Regions from separate parts of the Phytomonospora sp. NPDC050363 genome, predicted to be linked through region 2. Evidence: riboswitches for the same ligand, from Rfam matches in the RefSeq annotation. Region 2 holds a riboswitch; each other region holds the start of a gene.
The links. Region 2 has a riboswitch for cobalamin ahead of AB0I28_RS35345 (ribonucleoside-diphosphate reductase subunit alpha). Riboswitches for the same ligand answer to the same signal wherever they lie in the genome.

Region 1 (6,404 bases), on a different contig from region 2:
GGCGGCGCGGGCGGCGGCCAAGGAGATCGAGGGCAAGTCGCCGACCTCGCTGGCGGTGACGCTGCGGTCGGTGCGCTCGGCGGCGGCGTTGCCGAGCCTTGAGGCCGCGCTCGACCAGGAGTTCCGCCTGTCCTCGGCGCTGCTGCACACCCATGACCTCGCCGAGGGCATCCGCGCGCAGATCATCGACAAGGACCGCGATCCGCGCTGGAGTCCACCGATGGCCGACCCCGCGTTCGTCGCGTCCTGCTTCGCGCCGAGGGACCGCGAGCTCGGGCTGGCGTGAGACCCCGGCGGGATGCTCCCGCCGGGGCCGTCTCACTCGGGAACCGTCGTCGCTAAGGGGCGACCGTCGGCTGACCGCCGGAACCGAAGGCCCAGCCTTCGACCGAGCCCGGCGCGGGGTTGTAGGAGGTCGCGCCGCTCGTGCTGTAGCTCCAGGTGCCGCCCGGGGCGGCGTGCCAGTACGACCAGTAGGCCGAGGCGGGGGGCGTGTTCACGCACGCCTCGGCGGCCGGGAGCGGCAGTCCGTCGACGCGGCAGATGAAGGCCTTGCCCCAGCGCTGGGTGCCGGTGATGACGAACCCGGCGTCTTCGAGGGCTTCCAGTCCGGTGGCGGGATCGCCGAGCGCGCAACGGGTGTCGACGCTTCCGCCGAACGCGGTGAAGTCGACGACGACGGTGACGCCGGTGGTCCCGGCGCAGGCGGCGGCGTGCGCGGGGCGCGCGGTCGGGTCGGCGGCGATGAGCGCGACCGAGGCGAGCGCGGCGGCGAGCAGGAGCACCGCGCGGCGGGTGAGGGTGGACAGGGTCATGTCGGTGCTCCTTCTAGTGGCAGTACAGGAGGGGGTCGCCGGTGGCCGAGCCGTCGGCGTCGAGGTCGGCGAGGCTGGTCGTGCCGAGGCCGAGGACGGCTTGGGCGGTGGCGCGATTGGCGGTCGACGGGTCGAAGGGCCCGGCCTTGAGGTTGATCGCGCCGCGGGTGGCGATGGTTCCGGTGCAGTCGATCTGGAGGGTCTTGACGAACTGGCGGGCCTTGATCGCCGCGCCGAGGCGTCCGCCGGCGAGCAGGGCCTGGGCGGCCAGGCCGGTGCTGTTGGCGTTCTCGACGCCGAGGTCGCTGAAGGATCCGTTGGGCGACTGGACGCTCGCCAGCCAGCGCAGTCCGGCGCCGGCGTCCGGCCAGCGGCCGACGGCGAGGAGCGCCTGGACGGCGTAGGCGGTGGCGTCGACGCTGCTCGTGCAGGTCGACTCTCCGAACAGCAGCGGGTAGCCGCCGTCGGCGCAGCGGCTGCCGGCGAGGAAGCCGACCGCCGTCGAGGGCGCCCCGGTCGTGGTGCGGTCGAGCGTCAGGATCGCCAGCGACTGGCTGAAGGCGTTGCTGTAGTCGCCCCAGGCCGAGGCGTCGGAGAAGCGGCCGGTGGCCGTCTCCAGGGCGCGCAGGCGGGCTTCGAGGTCGAGGCCGGCGAAGGTGCTGGGGTCGCCGCCGCGGACCTGGACGGCCAGCGAGAGCTTCGCGGTGGCGCCGGCGTAGGACTCGGTGCCCTCGCCGACGTAGCCGCCGGTGACGCCGGGTTCGGCGAGCCAGTCGAGGGCGCGGTCGGCGTGGTCGTCGGCCGTCCCGGTCGCCGCGAAGGCGAACACGGCGTCGAGGGTGAGTCCCTGGTCGGGGTAGGCGACGCCGTCGAAGACGGTCTCGAAGCGTTCGCCGTCGACCATCTGGCGGGCGAGCCAGCCGGCGGCGGCCTCACCGCGGTCGACTGTGGGGGGCGATGCCGCGACGGGCGTGGCGGCGAGGACCGCGAGCGCGAGTCCGCCGATGAGGGCGGCGCGCGGCAAGAGGCGGTGTGACATGGGCGTGGTTACGCCTTTCCGGTATGCGGGACCGCGCACCGGTCGTCACGGGCATTGGGGGCGCCTGAGCATCCGGTCGCCGTCCCGCGGACCACGACGGGAAATGGGCGAAGCAGGACGGGCGGGTATTCGGGCTCGCCGCGGTTGCGACCGCGGCCCACCGTTGCGGGTCAGCGCCGGATTTCGACCGGACTTCCCCCGCTACCGTCCTCATTGGAGTTGCAGCAGGCAGTATGGACAGCCGCACGGGGAGTGTCAAGACGGGCCTGAGGGCACGGCCCGAATGTGTGCCGTATCGCTCTGGCGAGCTGGCGCACGGGCGGTCGCCGGCAGTAGACTCCGGTCGCCGGTGATGAGCCGGCGACACAATCGAATCGCGTGTGCGACAAGGGGAAGCCGGTGCGAATCCGGCGCTGACCTGCAACCGTGAGCGGCGAGAGCCGCAAGTCGGAACACCTGCCGTACGCGTGCACTGCTTCTCACTGTCATGGTCTGCGGTGTGGAGCCCGGTAGCCGAGTCTTTCGGGCCCCTGCGGCATTCGTCACGGATGCGCCAGGGGTTCTTTCGTTCCACCGCCCTTCCGGGTCCCCGACGCCGACCGCCCCTCGCGCGTTGAAAGGTGCCCCCGATGCCCGGCAGACCATCCGGCCGAACCCTGGCCATCCTCGGAGCGGGAGCCTCGGTACTCGTGGCCGCCGCCGTGGCCATGTCCCCCTCCGCCCTGGCCGACACCGCCGCCGCCCGCGACGCCGCGACCTGGCAGGCCGGCGAGATCACCGCGGAGGGCCACATCCCCACCGGCTGGGGCACCACGGACTGGGGGCTGACGATCGACACCCTCATCGCCCTGAAGGCCACCGGTGTCGAGAAGGCCACCGCCGACAAGATCACCGCCGCCCTCGAAGAGCGCGCCTGGGAGTACTTCTCCCTCGACCTGTGGGACACCAAGGGCCAGCGCATCGCCGGCGCGGCCGCGAAGGTCCTGTACGCCGCCACGATCTCGGACGCCGACCCGGAGGCCTTCGGCGACTACGACATGCGCCAGGAGGTCCTGGACCTCGTCGCCGGTGCCGACAAGGGCCCCGAGGAGGGCCGGGTCAAGAACAAGGTCACCGACGGCAGCGACTCCAGCAACACCTTCGACCAGTCCCTGGCGATCCTCGGGCTGGCCGGCTCGGGCGACGTGCCGCAGAGCGCCGTCGACTTCCTCATCGACCAGCAGTGCTCCGAGGGCGGTTTCCGCCTGTACCCCTACGCCTTCGGCGGCACGACCGTCAACGGCGACTGCGACGCGCAGGAGAACCCGGTCCTCGACCCCGACTCCACCGGCATGGCCGTGCAGGCGCTCCTCGCCGCCGCCGGGGACGGTGCCGAGGGCGCCGCCGCGGCCGCGAAGAAGGGCGGCGACTGGCTCAAGGAGATCCAGCGCGCCGACGGCGAGTTCGGCGGCTCGGGTCCCACCGAGGCGTCCAACGCCAACTCCACCGGCCTGGCCGGACAGGCCCTGGCCGCCACCGGGCACCAGGCGGAGGCCGACCGGGCCGCCGCGTGGGTCGCCGCGCGCCAGATCACCGCCGCCGACGCCGGTGCGGCGAGCGAGGACGTCGGCACGATCGCCTACAACGACGAGCTGCTCGCCGACGCGAAGGCCAACGGCCTCGACCCGCTCCAGCGCGACACCTGGCGCCGGGCCACCCCGCAGGCGCTGCTGGTGCTCGCGCAGGTCCCGCTGGGCGAGATCGGCAAGACCGACCCGAACCCCGGCGGCTCCGACTCGCCGAGCCCGACGGACCCCACGAGCTCCTCGCCGACGGCGACCGCCACGCCGACCCCCACGGACCCGGCCTCCTCGGCGCCGGTCACCACTCCGGCCACCACGACGACGGTCGGCGTCCCCCCAGGCCCCGGCGGCAACGGCAAGCTCCCGCTGACCGGTTCGAGCCTGCTCATGTTCGGCGGTGCCGCGCTGATCCTGCTGGCAGGCGGCGCGGTGCTGTTCCTCGCCGCCCGCAAGCGCAAGGGGGCGCAAACATCATGAGCACCCCCCGACGCATCCTCCACGCGCTCGCCGCCGTGGCGCTGCTCGCCGGGCTGAGCACGGCGGTCGCGGCATCGCCGGCCTCGGCGGTCGACGGGTCGAAAGGCACGCCCGGCCACTGCCCCGACGCCACCGGCGTCACGGTGGTCATCGACTTCCAGGAGCTCGGCGGGACCACGATCATCCGCTGCGCCCCCGGCGATCAGGCGACCGGGCACGCGGCGCTGAAGAACGCCGGGATCCAGATCACCGGCACCAACCGCTGGGGCGAGGCCTTCGTCTGCCGGATCGAGGGCAAGCCGGGAGCGGCCGACGAACCGTGCATCGACACTCCCCCCGCCACCGCCTACTGGAGCTACTGGCACTCGCCCAACGGCGGGAACTGGACCTACAGCCAGTGGGGCGTGATGAACCGCAAGCCGCCGCAGGGCAGCTTCGAGGGCTGGTCGTTCTCCAAGAACAAGTCGGCGACGAGCAACCCGGCGCCGCGCATCGCCCCGGTGCGGCCCGCGCCGCCGCCCACCGGCGGAAACGACGGTGGCGGTGACGACGGGAACGACGGCGGTGACGACGGCTCCGGCTCGAACGGGTCGGGCTCCCCCGGCGGCGGTGATCCGGCGAAACCCGGCGACGACGAGCCCGGCGCCCCGAAGAAGCCCGGCGAGTCGGGCGCTCCCTCCGCGAGCACCGGCCCGTCCGCGCCCGTCGAGTCCTCCCCGGGCACGGCCGTGCTGCCCACCGAGGCGCCCGGCTGGACCGGGGTCGGCGAGGACGGCATGCAGAACGCGTCGAACGCGACCAGCCGCGGCATCCCCGGCAGCACCCTGGCCGGTATCGCCGTGGTCGCGCTGCTCGCCGTCGGCGGCGGAGCGGTCGCCTGGCGCCGCAAACACGCCCGACGCGGCCAAGAGAGTTGAGCCTCGCCGGACTGTGGCCACCGCTGCCGCGCACCGTTCACCCCGGTGCGTGGTGGCTGTGGTCGCTCGGGCTCGCCACCGCGGCCAGCCGCACCACCAATCCGATCCTGCTGGTCATGATCCTCACGGTGTGCGGCTACGTCGTCGTGCGCCGACGCGGTGACGCGCCCTGGGCGCTGGCCTTCCGGATGTACCTGTACCTGGCCGGGTTCATCGTGACGATGCGGGTGGTCTTCCGGATCGTCTTCGGCGGCGGGCAGGGCGACATCATCCTGTTCACGCTGCCCGAGATCCCGCTGCCGGAGTGGGCGGCGGGCATCCGGCTGTTCGGCGCGGTCGCCGTCGAACAGGTCCTCGGCGGCTTCTACGACGGACTGCGGCTGGCGACGATGGTCGTGTGCGTCGGCGCCGCCAACGCCCTCGCCAACCCCAAACGCATGCTCAAAGCCCTGCCCGGTGCCCTGTACGAGATCGGCACGGCCGTCGTGGTCGCGCTGACGGTGGCGCCGCAGCTCGTCGAGAGCGTCATACGCGTACGGCGGGCCCGCCGCCTGCGAGCCGGCGGGCAGAAGGGCCTGCGTGCGCTGCGCGGGATCCTCATACCCGTCCTCGAAGACGCGCTCAACCGCTCGCTCGCGCTGGCCGCCGCCATGGCCTCGCACGGCTACGGGCGCACCGGGCGGGTGCCGCGAGGGACGCGCCTGCTCACCGGGTCACTGGTCGTCACCGGCCTGCTGGGGGTGTGCGCCGGCCTGTACGGGGTCATGGACGCCTCGACCCCGCCATATATGAGAGCACCCATGCTCCTGGCGGGCCTGGCCGTGGCCACCACCGGTTTCGTCATCGGCGGCAAACGCGTCCGGCGCAGCCGCTACCGCCCCGACCGCTGGCGGCCCGGCGAGTTCACCGTCGCCGCCTCCGGCCTGGCCACCGGTGCGCTGATGTACCTCACGACCCGTGTCGACCCGGCGAACCTCTATCCCTCCCTCAACCCCCTGACCTGGCCCGAGGTCGGCCTGCTGCCGGCCGCGGCGATCCTGGTCGGCGTGCTCCCGGCGTGGCTCGCGCCGCCGCCCGACCTCACGCAGGGCATCGCCGAACCCACCGCCCGCGAGGTGCCCGCGTGATCCGCTTCGAGAACGTGACCTTCTTCCACACCGACGCCCAACGGCCCGTGCTCGCCGAGGTCGACCTGCACATCCCCGAAGGGGAACTGTGCCTGGTCACCGGCCGCACCGGCGCGGGCAAGTCCACGCTGCTCGGCGCCGTCAACGGCCTCGTGCCGCGCTTCACCGGCGGAACGCTCCTGGGCCGCGTCACCGTCGACGGGCAATCCACCGCCGACCACCCGCCGCAGGAGTTCGCCGAACTCGTCGGCGTCGTCGGGCAGGATCCCCTCGCCGGGTTCGTCACCGACACCGTCGAAGACGAGCTCGCCTACGGCATGGAGCAACTGGGCATGGCCCCGGAGGTGATGCGCAAGCGCGTCGAGGAGACCCTCGACCTGCTCGGCATCGCCGAACTGCGCCGCCGCGCGCTGCGCACGCTGTCCGGGGGCCAGCAGCAGCGGGTCGCGATCGGCTCGGTACTCACC
Region 2 (6,404 bases):
CCGGAGGCGGCCTACACCGTCGTCGATCCGCTGACGAACGAAGGCGAGGCCGTCGCGCTGTTGACCAAGCTGGAGGACGCGACCGCCGCGACCTGGCGGACGGTCGTATCGGCGACAGCGGGCGATGACCGCCGGCACGCCGTCGACGGGCTGTCGAACGCGGCGACGCGGGCGGCGGTGTGGCGACGGTGGCGGGGTGAGCAGAAGGCGGCGGCGACCTTCCCGGGGGCCTGAGGGGCGTGGGTCGGGCGGGGCGGAGGCCGTCCGGGCACACCGAAGGAGCGCGCGCTCGAACGAAACGCGCACTCCCCCAGCACACCCAAAGGGGCCCCAGAATTCACATTACGCGCAGCCTGTGACATATCCACGAGGCTCCATCTCGATCAGCCCGGCTGCCCGGACACCGTCTCCGCCTCTCCCTTCGCGCGCACCGCGGAGTCGGCGCCTGCCCCCGCGCCGGTCGGCGGCACATCCCGCAGCAACCGCACGATGGCCACGGCGACCACCGCCAGGATCACCGCGCTGATCCCCGCCACCAGGTGCAGTCCGCTCACGAACGCCTCCCGTGCCGGCGCCAGCAGCGCCTCCCCCAACCCGGCCGGCAGTTCCCCGGCCACCACCACGGCGTCGGCGAGGCTCTCGCTCGCCTGCTCCGCCGCCGCCTCGGTCACTCCGTCCGGCGGCGTGAACCGCGCGGTGTAGACCGCCGCCGCGATGCTGCCGAGCGCGGCGAGCCCGAACGCGAAACCGAACTGCCCGCCGGTCTCGTTCAGGGCGGCGGCCGAGCCCGCCTTCTCCGGCGGCGTGGCGGCCATGATCAGCTGGACGCCCAGCGTCACGAGCGGCCCGGAGCCCAGGAAGATCAGCGTGAACCCGGCCGCGAGCACGAGCGGCCCGGACGTGGTGTCGGTCCGCGTCAGCATGACCAGCCCGGTCACCGAGACCGCCAGACCGGCGCCGATCAGGTAGGCCGGCCGAAACCGCCTGGCGAGCAGCGGCGACACGATGAACGAGATGGCGTTGGCGATCACGGCCGGCATCATCCACATGCCCGCCTCGAACGGCGAGAGCCCTTCGACCAATTGCAGGTCCTGCGTGATGAACAGCATGAGCGCGCCCATCAGCAGCGTCGCCGACAGCGTGCCGCCCAGCGCGGTACTGAACGAACGGTTCGCGAACAGCCGCAGGTCGAGCAGCGGGTGCTCCAGGCGCCGCTGCCTGCGGGCGAACAGGACCGCGAACAGCACCCCGACGACCAGCGCGGCCATGGGGGGCAGGCTCCCGCCGTTGTGCGCCAGTTCCTTGAGCCCGTAGACGGCCGGCAGGACCGCCGCGAGGGACAGCGCGACGCTGACCAGGTCGAGTTTCCCGCCTCCGGGCGCGCGGAACTCGGGCAGCAGGATGGGGCCGAGCACGAGCAGCAGCGCCATCGCCGGCACGCCGAGCAGGAAGACCGAGCCCCACCAGAACCGGGTGAGCATCGCGCCGCCCACCAGCGGCCCGATCACCGCGCCGGCCGAGAAGCACAGGCCCCAGATCCCGATCGCCAGCCCCATCTGGCGGGCGTCGCGGAACAGGGTGCGGATCAGCGACATGGTCGACGGCGCGAGAACGGCGCCGGCCACGCCCAGCACGGCGCGGGCACCGATCAGCATCGCCGGACTGACCGAGTAGGCCGCCACGACGGAGGCGGCGCCGAAGGCCGCGGCCCCGATCAGCAGGAGCCGCCGCCGGCCGATCCGGTCGCCGAGCGTGCCCATGGTGATCAGGAATCCGGCGAGCATGAAACCGTAGACGTCGGTGATCCACAGCTGCTCGACGCCGTCGGCGCCGAGGTCGGCCGTCATGTGAGGCAGGGCGAGGAGCAGCACGTACACGTCGATGGAGACCAGCAGCGTCGGCAGGGCGAGCACCGCCAGCGCGATCCATTCGCGCCGGCCGGCCCTCGCCGGGATCGAGTCGTTCATGAGCGTCCTTTCCGAATGCGGGACGGGTGTCACCGATCTGTCGGGGCGGGTGATCACTTCTCGACATCCGGCGCGGAGAAATTCTCGGCGCGGGTGCGCCACCGTCCTCTGTGCACACCCCGTCCCCGGCCCCACCAGCCCTCCCGCGCGGCACCGAAGCGGGCCTCCTGGAACCCCTTGGCGCCCTACCTCACATGCGCCACGCCCGAACATCTTGGGGTCCACATTTCCCACTACCCCAACATGTAGTCTGTTCCACGCCAACGGTTCACGGGAAGCCACCTGCTTCCCGTGAGGCAACAGGGAACCCGGTGAGAGTCCGGGACTGTCCCGCAACGGTGAGCGGCCCCGCCGCGAGTCCGGAGACCTGCCGCTGGCGCGCGCGCCGACGGCGCGTGCCGCTCCCCGGTCTCGTGGACAGGACCGCAGCGAACGCGTGCGCCCGTCCCGGCGTGCGTCGTCCGCCTCGTCCGCGTCCACCGGAGAGCGATCGGATCGACGTACGCGAGGAGGCCGTCTCGTCATGGCAATCACCACCGTGAGCTTCACCGGGGACGCCGGAACCGCCGAAGCGGCACCGGCCCTCCACACCCGCATCTTCGTGGCGGCCGAGGGACTGCCCGACACCGAACCGGCGCGAGTCGTCCGCGCCGTCGAGACCGGCCGGGCGCCCGGTTCGACCGAGGCCGAGGACCTCGAACTCGCCGTCCGGGCCGCGGCGGCCCTGATCGGCACCGACCCGCAGTACTCGCGGCTGGCCGCGCGGCTGCTGGCGCACGTGATCCACGACGAGGTGGCCGGCGGCGGGCTGCGCTCCTTCGGCGATTCGGTCGCCGAGGGACACCGCCTGGGCCTGCACAACACCGAACTGGCGGCCTTCGCGGCGGCGAACACCGCCGCACTGAACTCCCTTGTGGACGACGCCGCCGACGACCGCTTCGGCTATTTTGGGCTCCGCACCGTCTACGACCGCTATCTCCTGCGCCATCCCACGACCCGCAAGGTCATCGAGACCCCGCAGTGGTTCCTGCTTCGTGTGGCCGCCGGCCTGTCCTCGACGGTGGAGGAGGCGGCCGAACTCTACGGATTGACCAGCCGTCTCGCCTACCTGCCGAGCTCGCCGACCTTGTTCAACTCCGGCACGGCCCACCCCCAGTTGTCGTCCTGCTTCCTCCTCGACTCCCCGCGTGACGAGCTGGAGGCCATCTACGGCCGCTACACCGACATCGCGCGCCTTTCGAAGTTCGCCGGCGGCATCGGCGTCTCCTGGACCCGCGTCCGCTCGCGCGGCTCGCTCATCAAGGGCACCAACGGCAACAGCAACGGCATCGTCCCGTGGCTGCGGACGCTCGACTCCTCCGTCGCCGCGGTCAACCAGGGCGGCCGCCGCAAGGGCGCGGCCTGTGTCTACCTGGAGCCGTGGCACGCCGACATCGACGAGTTCCTCGAACTCAAGGACAACACCGGTGACGAGGCGCAGCGCACGCACAACCTCAACCTGGCCGTGTGGGTCCCCGACGAGTTCATGCGCCGGGTCGAGGCCGACGCGCCCTGGTCGCTGTTCGACCCGAAAGACGTCCCGCTGCTCACCGACCTGTGGGGTGAGCGCTTCGACGCCGCCTACGCCGAGGCCGAGGCGGCCGGGCTGGCGAGGCGGACGGTCCCGGCGCGGACCCTGTACGCGCGGATGATGCGGACGCTGGCGCAGACCGGCAACGGCTGGATGACCTTCAAGGACGCCGCCAACCGCGCGAGCAACCAGACCGCGCGCGAGAACAACGTGATCCACCTGTCGAACCTGTGCACCGAGATCCTGGAGGTCACCGACAACGACACCACGGCAGTGTGCAACCTGGGTTCGATCAACCTGTCGGAGCACGTCGCGGCCGATGGCGTGGACTTCGCGGCGCTGGCGCGCACGGTCCGCACGGCGGTGAGGTTCCTCGACCGGACCATCGACCGCAGCTACTACCCGACCGACCCGGCGGGCGCGAGCAACCGGAAGTGGCGTCCGGTGGGCCTGGGCGTGATGGGGCTGGCCGACGTCTTCTTCAAGCTGCGGCTGCCCTTCGACTCGCCGTCGGCCAAGGAGCTGTCGACGCGGATCGCCGAGGAGATAGCGCTCACCGCCTACGAGACCTCGGCCGAGCTGGCCGAGCGCCTCGGCCGCCACCCGTCGTACCCGGACACCCGGGCCGCCGACGGCGTCCTGCACGTCGACCACTTCCCGCAGGCCGTGATCGCCCAGCCGGAGCGGTGGGATGCTCTGCGCGCCAAGGTCTCCCGCACCGGACTGCGCAACTCGCTGCTCATCGCGATCGCCCCGACGGCGACGATCGCGGCGATCGCGGGCAGCGCCGAGTGCATCGAGCCGGTGGTGTCCAACGTGTTCAAGCGCGAGACGCTGTCGGGCGAGTTCCTCCAGGTCAACCCGTACCTGATCGCCGAGCTCAAGCGGCTCGGGCGCTGGAACGACGCCACGCGCGGGGCGCTGCTGGGGTCGGAGGGCTCGGTACAGGACTTCGACTGGCTGCCCGCCGAGCTGAAATCGCTGTACCGCACGGCGTGGGAGCTGCCGCAGAAGGCACTGATCGACCTGGCCGCGGCGCGCACGCCGTTCATCGACCAGAGCCAGTCGCTCAACCTGTTCATGGCCGCCCCGACGATCGGGAAGCTGTCGTCGATGTACGCCTACGCGTGGCGCGAGGGCCTCAAGACCACGTACTACCTGCGTTCCCGTCCGGCGACGCGGATCCAGCAGACCACGGTGGCCGCCGAGCGTCCGGCGTCGATCGTGGAGCTGCCGCGGTTCACCGCCGACGAGGCCGTCGCCTGCTCCCTGGAGAACCCCGAGGTCTGCGAGGCGTGCCAGTGACATCCCACCACGACGACGTCAGAGAGGAACACCGGTGACCGTCCCCCACCAGCGAAACCAGCAGATGCTGCTCGACCCGGGCATGGACCTGACCCTGCGCCCGATGCGCTACCCGGACTTCTACGAGCAGTACCGGGCGGCGATCCGCAACACGTGGACGGTCGAGGAGGTGGACCTCGCCGCCGACGTCTCCGACCTCGCCAAGCTGACTCCGGGCGAGTACCACCTGGTCAAACGGCTCGTGGCCTTCTTCGCCACGGGCGACACGATCGTGGCCAACAACCTGGTCTTGAACCTGTACAAGCACGTCAACGCCCCCGAGGCGCGGCTGTACCTGTCGCGGCAGCTGTTCGAGGAGGCCGTGCACGTCCAGTTCTATCTGACGCTGCTGGACACCTACCTGCCCGACCACGAGGACCGGGTGCAGGCGTTCTCGGCGATCGAGCACATCCCGTCGATCAAGGAGAAGGGCGACTTCTGCTTCCGCTGGATCGACTCGATCGACAGTCTCGACCAGCTGAGCACGGCCGCCGACCGGCGCTCGTTCCTGCTCAACCTGATCTGCTTCGCGGCGTGCATCGAGGGCCTGTTCTTCTACGGCGCCTTCGCCTACGTGTACTGGCTGCGCTCGCGTGGGCTGCTCGACGGTCTGGCGACGGGCACGAACTGGGTCTTTCGCGACGAGTCGATGCACATGAACTTCGCGTTCAGCGTCATCGACACCGTGCGCCGCGAGGAGCCGGCCCTCTTCGACGAGGAGCTGACCGCGCAGGTCACGAGGATGCTGGAGGAGGCCGTGGACTGCGAGGCGAACTTCGCCGCCGACGTGTGCGGTGAGGGCCTTTCGGGGATGAACACCGCCGACATGCGCCACTACCTCGAGTACGTCGCCGACCAGCGGCTGGCGCGCCTGGGGATGCCGGCACGGTTCGGGTCGGCCAATCCCTTCGACTTCATGGCGCTGCAGGACGTGCAGGAGCTGACGAACTTCTTCGAGCGGCGCGTCTCGGCCTACCAGGTCGCCGTGTCGGGTCAGGTCAGCCTCGACGAGGACTTCTAGGAAACGCTCCGGCGGCCCGCGCGCGACCCGCGCGCGGGCCGCCGCGTCAATTCCGCGTCAAGACGGCTGTCGAGGTCCTGACAGTCCCATCGATGTCGGCGCAGGTCACAGCCTCGCGAAGCGTTTTCGGGACACTGTGGACGCCGTCGCGCGGGCATACCGTCGGCTTATGGAGACCCTCGGGAAGAAGACACAGAACCGCCGGACTGTGCTCGTCATGGCGGTCCTCACCCTGCTCGGCTACGTCGTCTACGTCGCGGCCTATCAGCCGACTCCCTTCGACAGGTTCCAGGCCGCCGACCCTCGCGGGGCGTCGGCCTGCCGCGGCCTTCAGCACTGGCTCGACGAGGGCGGAACGCCGGTGTGGGTGCCGCGGATGAACGCCATCGGCTACAACGCGTCTCTCGCCAGGACCCCTGCGATCAGCCGGACCTCCGGGCTCATCGAGGACGACGAGCGCTTCGCCGCCTTCCGCGACGGCGCGGTGCAAGACGAGTACCGC
Region 3 (6,404 bases), on a different contig from region 2:
GCTGGACGCGCTCGGCCAGGCCAGGTTCTTCCGCGACCTCTCCGAGACCGTGGACGCCGAGGACGACGCCACCCTCGTCTCGGTGCTGTGGGACCTGGTGTGGTCGGGATGGATCACCAACGACTCCCTGGCACCGTTGCGCACGCTGCTGTCGGGCGCGGGTGCGCACAAGTCCCGGCCGAGCCCGCCGCGTTCGAGACGCGTGCGACCGGGTTTCCCACTGGCCCGCCGGACCGGCCGCGTTCCCAGGACGTCTCCGCCGACGGCGACCGGTCGCTGGCAACGGCTTCCCGAACGCGACACCGACCCGACCCGGCGTCTGCACGCACGGGCGGCCGCCTCGCTGGACCGGCACGGCGTCCTCGTCCGGGAGACGACCGTCGGCCTCTATCCGGTGCTCTCGGCCATGGAGGACAGGGGCGCGGTCCGGCGCGGCTACTTCGTGGCGGGCCTCGGCGCGGCGCAGTTCGCCGAGCCGGGCGCCGTCGACCGCCTGCGCGCGTGTGCGCTTCCCGGCGGGGACGAGATCGTCGTGCTCGCCGCGACCGACCCGGCGAACCCCTTCGGGGCGGGCCTGTCCTGGCCGGACGCGCGGGAGACCGTCGCCGACGGCAGCGGAGGGCACCGGCCCGGTCGCCGCGCGGGAGCGCTGGTGGTCCTGGCCGGCGGCGAACTCGCGCTCTATGTCGAACGCGGCGGCCGCACAATGCTGTCGTACACGGAGGACGAGCGCGTGCTCGGCGCGGCGGCCGTGGCGCTGGTGGACACCGTCCGCCGCGGTGGGCTCGGATCCCTCGCGGTCGAGCGCGGGGACGGCGAACCCGTCGCGGGGACGGTGCTCGGCGCGGCCCTGGCCGCCGCGGGCTTCCGGGAGACACCGCGCGGCCTGCGGCTGGGTTAGGGGCGAGTCGGTGGGTCACCGAGGGCTGCGGCTCCCACGGGACCCACCGGTCAAGCCCTAGGCGGCGGCTTCGAGGGCCGTGACGAAGTTGGTCATGTCGGCGACCGGCGAGCCGCCGATCGTGGCGGTGGGAACCGCGCCGACGCCGGACTCGGTGGTGCCGGTCTCGACCCAGTCGGCGTACTTCGTCGTGCGCACGCAGTCCGCGAACGGGTCCGCGAGGCCGATGGGGGTTCCGCCCTGGACCAGTTCCTCGTCGGAGAGGCCGGGGCCGCCCTCGACGGGCCGGCTGGTGAACAGGAAGTCGGCGTAGGCCTCGAACTCACCCTGGTCGGCAGCGCACACCGACGCCGACGCGGCCCTCGTCGAGTACTCGTCGGTGGACATGGAGTCCAGGAAGTTCAGCGGGTGGTAGACGACCGTGATCCGGTTCGCCGCGGTGAACTCTCGCAGTGTCTTACCCGCGTTGGCGTGGAACTCCCCGCAAGGCGGGCACTGGAAGTCCAGCCAGATCTCGACCTTGACGGGACCCTCGCCGACGACGACGCCGTGTCCTTCCACCGCCGCTGTGGGCGCGCCTCCCCCACCGCTGCGCTCGTCGGCGCCGCCCGACCACAGTGCGACGCCGCCGATGATGAGGGCGGCGACCAGGACGACCGCTCCGACGACCGCCCCGACGATCAGGCCGGTCCGCTTCGGTGCGGCCGGAGGCAGCCCGGGGCCTGCGGGCCAGCCCGGCTGTCCGGGGAAACCCTGCTGGGGCCCGGGTGGGTAGCCCGGCTGGGGCTGGTATCCGGGCGGGGGCGGCTGTGCGGGCCAGCCGCCGGCCTGCGGCTGGCCTTGCGCGGGAGGCTGCTGGCCCCATTGCGGCCCGGGCTGTCCCTGCGGCGGGGGCTCCTGCCCGTACTGCGGATAGGGCTGTCCCTGCTGCTGCCATTGGGGATCGGTCATGGCGGGATCTTAGTTGCCCCGGGCGAACCGCCACGACCCCACCGTCCGGGGCGGACCGGTCCCCTCAAGCCTCGGCTGCGTCGCGAAGGGCGGAGCGCAGGGCGAGCCGGTGCGTGCGACGGATCTCGGCCTCCCGCGAGCGGCGGACGTCGGCGTCCGAGCCGATCACGAGCGGCGGGACCGGGCGAGGGCTTCCCGTGTCGTCGACGGCGACCATCACCAGGTGGGCGGTGGCCACGGTGGTGGCGGGCACCGACTCGTCCCAGCGGTCGGCGGTGACCTTGACCGCCACCTCCATGGAGCTGCGCCCGGTCCAGGTGATCTGGGCGTCGACGTGCACGACGTCCCCGACCCGCACGGCCACCAGGAAGGCCGTCTCGTCCATGGAGGCGGTGACGGCGGGTCCCTCGCTGTGCCGTGCGGCGACGACGCCGGCGACGGAGTCGATGAGCTTGAGGATCACCCCGCCGTGCACGGTTCCCATGAGGTTGGTGTCCTGCGGGCCCATGATGCTCGACATGGTGACCCGGGAGGCCGAGGGCGGACGCGCGGTCCCCGCGGCATCCGGCCGGTCCAATGTGGTCATGCTCGTTCCTTCCCTCGCGAACGGACGCCGACCGTCGAACGAGGGCGGGACAGGGCACGAGGGGTTCGCGCTCCCGTTCGGCCCACCCGCGAGACCGGCGGTCACCGCGCACGCGGTCGCGCGCGGGGCGCGGGCAGGTATCGGGCTCACGGCGCAATGCGCGTTGACCGTTGCGGGGCAGCCCCGGACTTCCACCGGGTTCCCTCTCGGCGCCGGGACCGGGCGGTCGCCGGCGCACCAGCGCCATGATCAGGTTAGTCGCGCGGGGCCGTGGGAGCATGGTGCCGTCCATCACGGTGAGGAGGCAATCGTGCGCGTGGAACTCGTACAGGGCGATATCACCGCGGAGAAGACCGACGCGATCGTCAATGCGGCCAACTCCTCCCTGCTCGGCGGCGGAGGAGTCGACGGCGCCATCCACCGCGCCGGAGGCCCCGCGATCCTCGCCGAGTGCGAAAAACTGCGGCGGTCGCGGTACGGCAAGGGCCTGCCGACCGGCGAGGCCGTCGCCACGACGGCGGGCCGACTACCCGCCCGCTGGGTGATCCACACCGTCGGCCCCCACTACTGGCCCGACGAGGACCAGACCCACCTCCTGCGGTCCTGCTACGTGCGCGGCCTCGCCGTCGCCGACGAGCTGGGCGCGCGCACGATCGCCTTTCCGCTCATCTCGGCGGGGATCTTCGGCTGGCCGCCCGACGACGCGATCCGGGTGGCCCTCGACGCGATGGACACCACGCCCACCTCCGTCGAGAGTGCCCGGCTCGTCCTGTTCGACGAGGAGACCTTCGAACTCGCCGGGGACGTCCGCTCACGGATGTGACGGGAAGCAGCCGGCGAAGGGGTCGCTCCAAGCCCTGCGCGCATCCTCGCCCTCCGCGAGTTCCAGGTCGGTCAGCAGGCAGTCCTCTAGTCGCACCCGCAGCTCGTCGACGTCGAAACCCTCGCCGATGAAGGCCAGCGAGTTTCCCCGGTCGCCGTAGTAGGGGTCCCAGTCGAGCGCGGCGGCGACACGGCGGACGGCGCTGTGCGCTTCCCGGGATTCCACCGGGACCGCGTCGAGCCACGGTCCCAGAGAAGCCATGGCGATGCCGCCGCCGGCGGCTTCGAAGGCGACGACGGTGTCGGGCTGCGTGGCCAGCCAGAGGTGTCCGCGTGCACGGAGGGCCGAGTAAGCGATCTCATCCAGGCGCGCGTGCAGCCGCTCGGGGTGGAAGGGCCTGCGGGCGGCGAAGAGCATCGAGATGACCCCGCAGTCCTCGAAGGGTGCGTGCACGCCCAGGGTGAGCCCGGCGAGCGCGCGGGCCGGGCCCGGCGGGCGTCGCGGGTCGTGGCGGCCGGTGCGCAGGATCGCGGCGGCCAGGCCGTGGTCGTCGGAGGGTTCGGGGTGGGCGGCCCAGGGTGCGAGCCTGCGGGCCAGCACACCGAGGCGGGCGGTTTCGTAGGCGCCGCCGGCGGCTTCGCCGTGAAGGAGGACGGTGTCGGCGTACTCGATCTGGCGGACGACGACCTCGGCGACGCCGCGTGTGTCCTCGACGGGGGTGCGGCGGCGGCGGGCGATGTCGTCGACGCTGCTGAGGTCGCCTCGGAGGCTGAGAGCGTCGAGGACAGTGGTGCAGGAGTCGACCCGGATGACCTCGGCCGCCGGGGTGCCGTCGACGTGGAGGTGGGCGCAGGCTTCGGCGACGGATTGGGGTTCGACGGTCTCCGGGAGCTCGACGAGCAGTGGCCTGCCGGGGTGGTCACGGGCCAGGCGCATCAGGACCGGCACGAGGTCCTCGCGGATGGCGCAGGTGCCGCAGCCGTGGGTGAGGCGGGTCTCCCCTTCTTCGAGGATGCCGGAGGAGTCGCGGATCCGGCGGCGGACGACACCGTCGGCGAGTGCGGTGAGGTCGTGGCCGACGAGGAGCAGTTCGGGTTCGGCGTTCAGGAGGCGGTCGGCGACGGCGGTGGTGGCGTGGGCGTGGAAGCCGGCGAGGACGGTGACGGGGGTGCGTGTCACGGGGGTGGGGGTCGTCGGCCGGGGCGGGGCGGCGGGTCCGGTGGTGGTCATGCGAGCCTCCTGGGAATAAGCAGGTATTGATAATGATTATCATTATGCATAGCTTTTCAAGGAGGGTGACCATGGCTTCTGGTGACATTCGCGCGATCGTGAAGCTCCGCAGCACCGCGGGGACGGGCTACACCTACGTGACACGCAAGAATCGCCGCAACGACCCTGACCGGCTCGTCCTGCGCAAGTTCGACCCGCGCCTCGGCGGGCACGCCGAGTTCCGCGAGGAGCGTTAACGCGCGAACGGGGGCGCCGCTTCCCGGCGGCGCCCCCGCGAAAGGACGCGACACTTGCGGATCAACATCGCAACCTGTAGGTTGCCATAGATGGCAACTGAAAGGTTGCGAAGGAGGGTGGAGATGGTCTCGGATTCCATCGAACGCGTGGTCGTGCTGCGGCATCCCGTCGAGCGCGTATGGGCGGCACTGACCACGGCGGAGGGACTCTCGCGGTGGTTCGGCTCGGTCGCCGAGATCGACCTGCGCCCCGGCGGGCGGGCGTTCTTCCGCTGGGACGAACTGGACGAGGAGTCCGTCGCCACGATCGAGGTCGTCGCGCCACCGCACCGCTTCTCGTTCTGGTGGCGCGTCGAAGGCCTCCCGGAGGCGGACGCCCCGCGAACACTCGTGGAGTTCACGCTGGAGCCGGTGCCCGAAGGCACCAGGCTGCACCTCGTGGAGAGCGGATTCACGCGGGCCGCCGAGGACGTCGCCCGATCCGCCCACGCGGCGAACAGTCAGGGCTGGAACGAGGAGCTGGCCGACCTGGAGAGCTACCTCGATGCGGCCGTCTGACGCGGAGGAACGGGCCGTCGCGGTGTTCACGGCCCTCACCGACCCGACACGGCGGGCTCTGCTGGACGAACTCGCCCGCGCGGGTCCCGCGACCGTCACCGAACTGGCACAGCGGCTGCCGATAAGCCGCCAAGCGGTCGCCAAGCACCTGGGCCAGCTCACCGAGGCGGGACTGATCCGCCCGGGCGAACCGGTCGGCCGCCGCCACCCCTACCGGCTCGACCCGACCGCCGTCCGCGCGGCCCAGGCATGGCTCGCACGACTCGCCAACCGCTGGGACGACCGCCTTTCGGCACTGGAACACGCACTCGAAACCACCTACGAAGGAGACACGGCACCATGAGCAAGTCCGCGTTCACCGCCGGCCTGAACATCGCCATGAAGATCCCCAAGGCCCAGTACGAGGCCACCGTCGCCTTCTACCGCGACACCTTGGGATTCGACGTCGCGGAGGAGGACGTCTCCTACGCGCCGACCGTTTCGAGGACCCACTCGGTGCGGTTCGGGCCGAACACGCTCTGGCTGGACTGCGTCGACAACTACAGCAACCCGGACCTGTGGCTTCAGCTTCACACCGACGACCTGGACGTCGCGACGCGTGAGCTGGCCGCCGTCGGCATCCATCCGTGTGATGAGGTGGAACCCTTCGAGAACTACGACTCCCGGACCCACTGGATCAAGAACCCCGCGGGAGTCGTGCACCTGCTCGCGGAGTCGAGCTGACACGTCTCCCTCAATCTCTCAGCCCGGCCGGCGTCACCAGCCCGCGCACCTCGATCCCACGGGCTTCGAGGTCGGCGCGGACCTCCGGACGCAGACTGTCGACCAGGTAGGAGACGCCGGCGAGCGTCGCACCGGTCTGCGCCACCAGGTCGGCGACTCCGCGCACGGTCGAGCCCGACTCCGACCAGTCGTCGACCAGCAGCACCCGCGCGCCGTCGGCGAGTGCTGCGCGGTGGGCGTGCAGTTCGTCGGCCCCGGCTTGGACGGTGACGCGCTCGTGAGGGCCTTGGAAGAAGAACCTTCGGTCCCGGCAGACCGGCGCGAAGGGGACCTCCAATTCGCGGGCGGCGAGGGGGCCGAAGAGCATGCCGCCGGGGTCGGGGCCGAGGACGAGGT

Region 1: linked by a shared signal. The riboswitch ahead of AB0I28_RS08925 (peptidase) and the one ahead of AB0I28_RS35345 (ribonucleoside-diphosphate reductase subunit alpha) in region 2 are both predicted to bind cobalamin.
Region 3: linked by a shared signal. The riboswitch ahead of AB0I28_RS03480 (acyl-CoA thioesterase) and the one ahead of AB0I28_RS35345 (ribonucleoside-diphosphate reductase subunit alpha) in region 2 are both predicted to bind cobalamin.

Annotation. Positions count from the first base shown of each region.
Region 1 covers NZ_JBFAKK010000003.1:176,329-182,732, reverse strand. The annotation lists gene AB0I28_RS08935 (enoyl-CoA hydratase/isomerase family protein) at 1-286, shown strand, start outside; gene AB0I28_RS08930 (hypothetical protein) at 339-815, opposite strand; gene AB0I28_RS08925 (peptidase) at 829-1,854, opposite strand; cobalamin riboswitch at 1,957-2,114, opposite strand; cobalamin riboswitch at 2,196-2,333, shown strand; gene AB0I28_RS08920 (cell wall anchor protein) at 2,484-3,893, shown strand; gene AB0I28_RS08915 (hypothetical protein) at 3,890-4,810, shown strand; gene AB0I28_RS08910 (CbiQ family ECF transporter T component) at 4,807-5,937, shown strand; gene AB0I28_RS08905 (ATP-binding cassette domain-containing protein) at 5,934-6,404, shown strand, end outside.
Region 2 covers NZ_JBFAKK010000018.1:128,078-134,481, forward strand. The annotation lists gene AB0I28_RS35335 (ferritin-like domain-containing protein) at 1-234, shown strand, start outside; gene AB0I28_RS35340 (MFS transporter) at 384-1,967, opposite strand; cobalamin riboswitch at 2,215-2,357, shown strand; gene AB0I28_RS35345 (ribonucleoside-diphosphate reductase subunit alpha) at 2,491-4,842, shown strand; gene AB0I28_RS35350 (ribonucleotide-diphosphate reductase subunit beta) at 4,907-5,902, shown strand; gene AB0I28_RS35355 (hypothetical protein) at 6,072-6,404, shown strand, end outside.
Region 3 covers NZ_JBFAKK010000001.1:789,981-796,384, reverse strand. The annotation lists gene AB0I28_RS03490 (DEAD/DEAH box helicase) at 1-901, shown strand, start outside; gene AB0I28_RS03485 (thioredoxin domain-containing protein) at 959-1,852, opposite strand; gene AB0I28_RS03480 (acyl-CoA thioesterase) at 1,917-2,438, opposite strand; cobalamin riboswitch at 2,553-2,695, opposite strand; gene AB0I28_RS03475 (O-acetyl-ADP-ribose deacetylase) at 2,749-3,261, shown strand; gene AB0I28_RS03470 (GTP-binding protein) at 3,250-4,491, opposite strand; gene rpmG (50S ribosomal protein L33) at 4,563-4,727, shown strand; gene AB0I28_RS03460 (SRPBCC domain-containing protein) at 4,851-5,285, shown strand; gene AB0I28_RS03455 (metalloregulator ArsR/SmtB family transcription factor) at 5,272-5,628, shown strand; gene AB0I28_RS03450 (VOC family protein) at 5,625-6,008, shown strand; gene AB0I28_RS03445 (GNAT family N-acetyltransferase) at 6,019-6,404, opposite strand, start outside.